DNA from 2 places in the Pseudomonas sp. E1BtOHC1 genome. Region 1 is predicted to be linked to the other one. Evidence: riboswitches for the same ligand, from Rfam matches in the RefSeq annotation. Region 1 holds a riboswitch; the other holds the start of a gene.
The links. A riboswitch is a leader RNA that binds a small molecule or an ion and turns the genes downstream of it on or off. The one in region 1 is predicted to bind cobalamin.
Positions count from the first base shown of each region.

Region 2: another riboswitch for cobalamin. It lies ahead of ACSSVC_RS15350 (TonB-dependent receptor plug domain-containing protein); the one in region 1 lies ahead of cobW (cobalamin biosynthesis protein CobW).

Region 1 is NZ_CP196023.1:5,072,572-5,076,068, reverse strand. It holds gene ACSSVC_RS22750 (cobalamin biosynthesis protein) at 14-427, opposite strand; gene ACSSVC_RS22745 (CbtA family protein) at 424-1,125, opposite strand; gene ACSSVC_RS22740 (CbtB domain-containing protein) at 1,137-1,325, opposite strand; cobalamin riboswitch at 1,424-1,656, opposite strand; cobalamin riboswitch at 1,730-1,941, shown strand; gene cobW (cobalamin biosynthesis protein CobW) at 2,040-3,110, shown strand; gene cobN (cobaltochelatase subunit CobN) at 3,114-3,497, shown strand, end outside.
Region 2 is NZ_CP196023.1:3,340,292-3,343,788, forward strand. It holds gene ACSSVC_RS15350 (TonB-dependent receptor plug domain-containing protein) at 1-1,879, opposite strand, end outside; cobalamin riboswitch at 1,909-2,111, opposite strand; gene ACSSVC_RS15355 (arginine N-succinyltransferase) at 2,145-3,218, opposite strand; gene ACSSVC_RS15360 (arginine N-succinyltransferase) at 3,268-3,497, opposite strand, start outside.

The sequences.
Region 1 (3,497 bases):
ATTATCGAGGATTTTACCGGCAAGCGGCCATTGCCAGGGTGGCCTGGGCGTATTTCTGACGAGGGATCAGCAGTTGGGCCGGGCCGGGATGCAGCTGTTCGGCCATGGCCAGGGCAGCACTTTCGGCAACGCCGTAGCAGCCGGTGCGTTCAAAGGCGATCTGTGAACGGTGGCTGAGGCGCAGGGCATAAGGTGCCAGTTGCATGCTGCTGAAACAGGTCAGTGGCAGTGCCAGTTGCTCGGCCAACTCCAGCAGACCGGGCTCGGCCTGTTTCAGGTCGATGCTCGCCAGGGCGAAAACCTGCTGCGTATCGATGCGATGGGCTTCCAGCACCTGATCCAGCAGCGCGCGCAGCGTGGTCACCGGGCAGCCTTTCTGGCAGCCCAGGCCGACCACCAGGGTCGACGCTGCGCGCACTTCGATCATGCCGAGTACTGATCCGTGTTCCTGCGCCGGAACAACCAGGCGCTGATCAGCCCGAGGGCCAGCCAGAAGGCGGCATTGGTCAACTGCGAGGCGATTTTGAATTGTGCCTCCAGCTCTTCCGGGGCCAGCATCGAATGCACTTCCGGTTGTGGCGCGCCGATCACGTGAGGCACGGCGATGATGGCCGCGCCCAGCAGTTTCAGCAGCCAGTTGCCGGCGAACACGATCAGGGCAAGGCCCACGGCGGTGGAAGCGGCAGCGCCGACCCACCACACCTGGCGCTGTACCAGGTCGGCGGCGGCGGTGCCCGGCAACTCCGGTGGCAAGCCCAGGGTCGGCGCCAGGCAGAAGGTCGCATAACCCGCCAGGCCCCAGAGCAGGCCCTGGGAGGTGCGGCTGGGCGCCCGCAGGGTGTAGAGCCCGGCCAGCATCAGGGCGAAGCCGACGGCCACCACCAGATTGCCGCCCGTGGTGGACAGCACTCGCTGCCAGCCATCTTCCGGTTCCCAGGCTTCGGCGTCGTGGCTGTGGCCGGCCATGGCGCCTTCGGCGTGTTCATGGACTTCTGCGGCCGGGGCCTTTTCATAGGTTTCCGCCTGCAGAATCAGCGGGGCCACCCAGAAGCTTTGCAGCAGGGTCAGCAGCAAGGCCGCCAGCAACCCGGTGAACCCTGCGGTTTGCGCAATACGCTTGATCATGTCGGCAGGTCTCAGTGGCAAGGGAAAGCAGCGCTGTGACGGGTGTCGTGGGCGGCGTTGTGCACCGCTTCGATATGGGAGAAGCCGGCGAAGTACACCAGGCAGGCGCCCAGCAGCGAAGCGCCGATGGCGGCCACCAGGCGCTGGCTCAGGGTGGAGGTGCTGCTGGTGGAATGGCTGGTGCTGCTGATGATCGACATGGCGCTTCCCTCTGGAGTGTCAGCGGGGAGAGTGGCGCAGGAAAACCCCGCGTGACCGGCACGCAGGGTTTGCAACAGCGCCCGCCCACCGCGGGTTTGTTATGTGTGTGTTGCGGGCCGGTCTCCGGGCTGGCGAGGGGCAGGGGCCGAGTCATGTCGGACCGTGCCGGCAAGTGTCGCCTTCCCATGCCTTGGCACAGTGGATCTGACACTTCGCTCGCTTACCGTTGCGGGGGCAGCACCGGACTGGTCACGGCTTTTGTAGTAAAGCACGTGATTCACCGGTTTCCCGTTTCACCCTGTGAAGGGCACCCGTAACAAGGCGCGTAGGAAATCATGGCCGGGGTAACGTCGTCAATTGCGGACGCCGGCGCATTGCCGATTGACCGTCCCCCGCGCTCTGCGTAGCCTTGCGCCTTCGAGGTTCTTCGGCCAGCGGTCGAAGCTAAGAAGGGAACGCGGTCGATGCCGCGGCTGCCCCCGCAACTGTGAAGGGTTTCATTTCTGCAAGGCCACTGCATTCGCGTCCGGAACGCCTGCGGGAAGGCGCAGAAACCGCCAGTCCAATGACTGGCAAGCCCTCAGCCAGGAGACCTGCCTCGATCCCAGATTCTCACTACAACCGGGCGGGGTGATCCGGTGGCGAAATCTCCGCGCGCCCCTGCGCTGCGGCTCTCGTCCCGTTTGCCCGCCACCTTTGCCAAGGGGCATCCGATGAAAACACTGGCCAAACTTCCCGTCACCATCGTCACCGGCTTCCTTGGCTCGGGTAAGACCACCTTGCTGCGGCACATGCTGGATAACGCCCAGGGCCGGCGCATCGCGGTCATCGTCAACGAGTTCGGCGAGCTGGGCATCGATGGCGAGATCCTCAAGCAATGCTCCATCGGCTGCACCGAGGAAGAGGCCAGTGGCCGGGTCTATGAACTGGCCAACGGCTGCCTGTGCTGCACCGTGCAGGAAGAGTTCTTCCCGGTGATGCGCGAACTGGTGGCGCGCCGCGGCGATCTGGATCACATCCTCATCGAAACCTCCGGCCTGGCCTTGCCCAAGCCCCTGGTCCAGGCCTTCCAGTGGCCGGAAATCCGCAGCGCCTGCACCGTCGATGCAGTGATCACCGTGGTCGACAGCCCTGCCGTGGCCGCTGGCACCTTCGCCGCGTTTCCCGATCAGGTGGACGCCCAGCGCAAGCTCGACCCCAACCTGGACCACGAATCGCCCCTGCATGAGCTGTTCGCCGACCAGCTGTCCAGCGCCGATCTGGTGATCCTCAACAAGACCGACCTGATCAACCCCGAAGACCTGGCCAAGGTGCGCCTGGAAGTGGCCGAAGAGCTGCCGCCAGCAGTCAAAGTCATCGAAGCCAGCAGCGGCCGCCTGCCGCTGGACGTGCTGCTGGGCCTGGGCGCCGGCTCCGAGGAGCACATCGACGGCCGCCACAGCCACCACGATCACCACCACGACGGTGACGACGACCACGACGATCACGATCACGACGCCTTCGATTCCATCTCCATCGAACTGCCCCAGGCCGACGAAAGCCTGCTGCTGGACGCCCTGACCCAACTGGTGGTCAAGCACGGCATCCTGCGGGTCAAGGGTTTTGCCGCGATCCCCAACAAGCCGATGCGTCTGCTGATCCAGGGCGTGGGCACGCGCTTCGACAAGCACTTCGACCGCAAGTGGGGTGCTGACGAAGCCCGCACCACGCGCCTGGTGCTGATCGGCCAGGAACTGGACGCCGCTCAGCTCGAAGCGCAACTGCGCGCCGCCCTCAGCGTGTAACCCATGCACCTGCTCAGGACCCAGCCCGGCGGTTTCGTGTCGGATGACAACATTGCCGACCTTGGACAGACCCCCGCCGAGCTGGTGATCCTGTGCAGCGGCGACTCCAGCCTGGCGCTGCTGGCGGACGCTGCCGAGCAATTGCCCGAGGACTACCCCAGCTTTCGCCTGGCCAACCCGATGCAGGTGCAGAACCATGCGTCGGTGGACCTGTATGTGGACGAAGTGCTGCGCCACGCCAAGGTGATCCTGATTTCCCTGCACGGCGGCATTGGTTACTGGCGTTACGGCGTCGAACGGCTGGTGGAACTGTCCCGACGCGGAGTGCAGTTGATCCTGGTGCCGGGGGACGATCGCCCGGACCCGGAGCTCAGCGACCTGAGCACG
Region 2 (3,497 bases), 1.7 Mb from region 1:
CGACCACCGAGTAGTGGCCGTAGTCGACCTTCTTCGCGCTGTCGATCTGGCCGATGTAGCGGAGTGCACCACCCACTCCCCACTGACGATCCTCGGACTCGTAGCCCAGTCGCGAGCGGGCGAAGAAGCCGGGGATATTGCTCAGGGTCACGCCGTTGCGCGACTCCAGCAGATTGCGGGTCAGGTCCGCCGAGAGGTTCCATCGCGGGCTGAACTGCCAGCGGCCGTCGACCTCCATGCCGCGCACCTTGATCCGCCCCTCGCCATTGACCCAGCGGATGCCATCGAGGGCGATCAGGTCGTCGATCTTGCGCTGGAAGGCGGTGACGCTGGCGTTGAACTCGCCGGCCAGCAGGCTGCCCTTGTAGTCCAGGCCGAGTTCAGCATTCAGGCTCTTTTCCGGCTTGAGGTTGCGGTTGCCTTGTTCGTAGTCCTCGTTGACGAACAGCTGCTCGGCGTTGGGCAGCTTGAAGGCGCTGCCGTACTGGCCGCGCAGCTGCCAATGGGCATTGAGGTCGTACAGGGAGGTGAGCATGCCCACGGTGGCGCTCTCGCCGCCGCTCATCTTCTCGTGGCGGATGCCCAGGCCCGGATGCCAGTCGGGCAGGGCCGCGAACACCGGCCGCAACTGGGTGTACAGGGCATTGGCCTGGGCCTGGTTATTGTCGATCTTTAGCACATCGTCCTGGCCCTTGAACCACTGGTTGTCGGTGCCGAACACCAGCACATGGCCGCCGTCCAGCTCGGCCTTGCCTTCGGCCTGCAGGCCCCAGTCGGTGAAGCCCCAGTAGTCGTTACGGTTCCTGGTCACCAGACTGCCGTCTTTGAGGCTGTCGATCTTGGTGTAGCGCGTGTCCCAGTCGTTGACATGGCCCTTGATGAAGTAGCTGAAGCGCTCGCTCAGGCGCTGCTCGAAGGTCGCGGTGGCGATCTGCTGGACGCGGTCGTTGGTGGTTTTCTTGTTGTTCACCGGGCGGGCGAAATCCAGGTTGGCATCGCTGTACTGGTAGAACAGTTCCAGGCGCGAATCGTCGGCGAAGCCCTGGATCGCCTTGGCGCCGAAGGTGGTCACTTCATAGGCGCGTTTCTTGTCCCGGGTGCTGGCGCTGTAGGCGCTGTTGCGATAGGGCTGGTAACCATCGGAGACGTTGTGGCTGACATAGGCCAGCAGGCCCAGGTCGCCCAAGCCGTTGCTGAGGATGCGCTCCACCCGGGCATCGCCGCTTTGGCCCATGAAGCTGTCCAGGCCCAGGTTGACCTCGCCGGAGGTGTCGCGGGTCTGGGGGCTGCGGGTGACGATGTTGATCACCCCGGACACCGCCTGGGTACCGAACAGCAGGCTCTGGCCGCCCTTGAGCACCTCGATGCGCTCGATGGCATTGGCCGGCAAGGTGTCCAGGTACAGGCCGCCGTACAGGCGGTTGTTCAGGCGTACGCCGTCCAGCAGGATCAGGGTGTCGTCGTTGCGGCCCCCCAGCAGGGAATAGGTGCCGTAGTCGAAGGGGCCGTTTTTCGGCGCGACGTAGAGGCCGGGCACGTACATCTGCAGGACCCGGGTGATGTCGCTGCTGGGGCCGGCGCGTTCGATCTGCTGGCGATCGATGATCTCCACCTTGCTGCCGTACCTGGCCATCTCGGCCACGGTGGTGGATTCCACCGAAGGCGCGGAAACGAACTGCTGCTCCAGTTGCAAGCCGCTGTCCTCGGCCAGCAGCAGGGGGCTGAACAGGCAGCCCAGCAGGGCGCCCCCCAGGGAGCAGCGCGGTGCACGCCAGTCGCAGGCAGGGGAAGTGTCGAAGGTTGTTGTCATTCTTGGTCTTCTCGAAAGTGTCTTCGGGAAGCACGCAGGAGAAGGTATCGGCCACAGGCACGCGACCATACCGGCCCATGCCCGCCCACCGCAGGATTGCCAAACAGAAGTTCCAGGCCGGTCTCCGGGCTTGCGAGTCTGGCGGCATTCGCCTTCCCATACCTTGGGTACAGTGGCGTGTTGAATGCAGCACTCGCTTACCGTTGCGGGGGCAGCACCGGACTGGCCCTGAAGGGGCGCACCGGTTTCCCGTTTCACCTCGTGCACGGCGGCATGAGGCACCTGAAACTGGGCGGCATATGAACATTCGCCCCGGCGTTCGTCAATCTCGTGGCTACAGGGGCAGGGCGGCGCCAGGCGCGAGGGCGATGCCGGACGGGCCCAGAGGCCGCGCCGGGCAGGCCAACAGTGGCACGGCGCGTACCGAGTCCCCTGGCTGCAGTTGCAGGCGTTTGGCGGTCAGGCGGTCCACCAGCAGGCAGCCGGCTACCAGGCGCCCGGGGGCGGCGGTGATGCGGCAGCTTTCCAGGCGGCGGTTGTGAATCAGCCACACCGGCGCCTGTTCGTCCGGGCTGCCCACCAGCAAGGGCAGGGTCTGGCTTTCACGCACGCTGCGGATCTTCGCCACTTCGGCCTCGATCAGCGGCCCGCCGTCGAAGATATCGATGCAGCCCTGATGGCTGAAGCCTTCGTCGCGCAGGATGTTCACCGCCTGCTCGGTGCTCTGGTGGGCCTGGCCGATGGCCGCCTGGGCCTGTGGGCTGAGCAGGCAGGTGTACAGCGGCTGGCGCGGCATCAGTTCGGCGATGAAGGATTTGCTGCCATGGCTGGACAGGCGATTGGCCTGCTGGAAGTCCATCTTGAAGAAGTGTCGCCCCAGGCTGTCCCAGAACGGTGAGCAGCCCTGGCTGTCGAGCTGGCCACGCAATTCGGCCACCAGCTTGTCGCCGAACAGCGCCGGGTGCTCGGCGACGAACAGCAAGCGTGCAGTGGACAGCAGGCGGCCGGTGTAGCCCTGGCGCTGGTCGCGCCGCAGAAACAGCGAGCACAGCTGGGATTGCCCGGTCATCTCGTTGCACAGGAACAGGGTCGGAACCTGCTTGTCGATACCCAGCCCCGGGGCTCTGCCACGGGTGATGCCGACCCGGTAGTTGTAGCAAGGCTCGCGCAGGCCGATAGCGCCGCTCAGGCCACAAATGCCGATGACTTGCTGGTCGTCGTCCTCCAGCACGAACAGGTAGTCGGCATCGGCCCGTTCCACCTGGCTGGCGAAGGTGCGCTGAGCCCAGCGCAAGCGATGGGCCAGGCGCTCGGGGTCGGTGGAGAGGTTGTTCAACTCGCGACAGCTGCCTTCCAGCAAGGCCAGCACCCCCGGCAGATCGGTAACACGGATCGGACGGACGATCATCGGTGGACTCCTTGCAGCGGTCCCGGGCAGCGCAGCAACAGCGGGCAACTCATAACGCGATTCCCCGTACCGGTTCGCCCGGTGTCAGTTGCAGGGCCTGGAGCATCGACAGGTCGAGCCCGACCACATCGCCCGGGGCTTCATCCAGGGGCGCGACAATGGCGCGAAATCCTTGCAGTCGGTCATTGCTCAGCAACCAGTGGCGACCGCGGCCGCTCTGGGGGCTGAGGTAGCTGATCGCGACCCGGCTCTGAACGATCGAGCGTAGCTGGTTGTTGC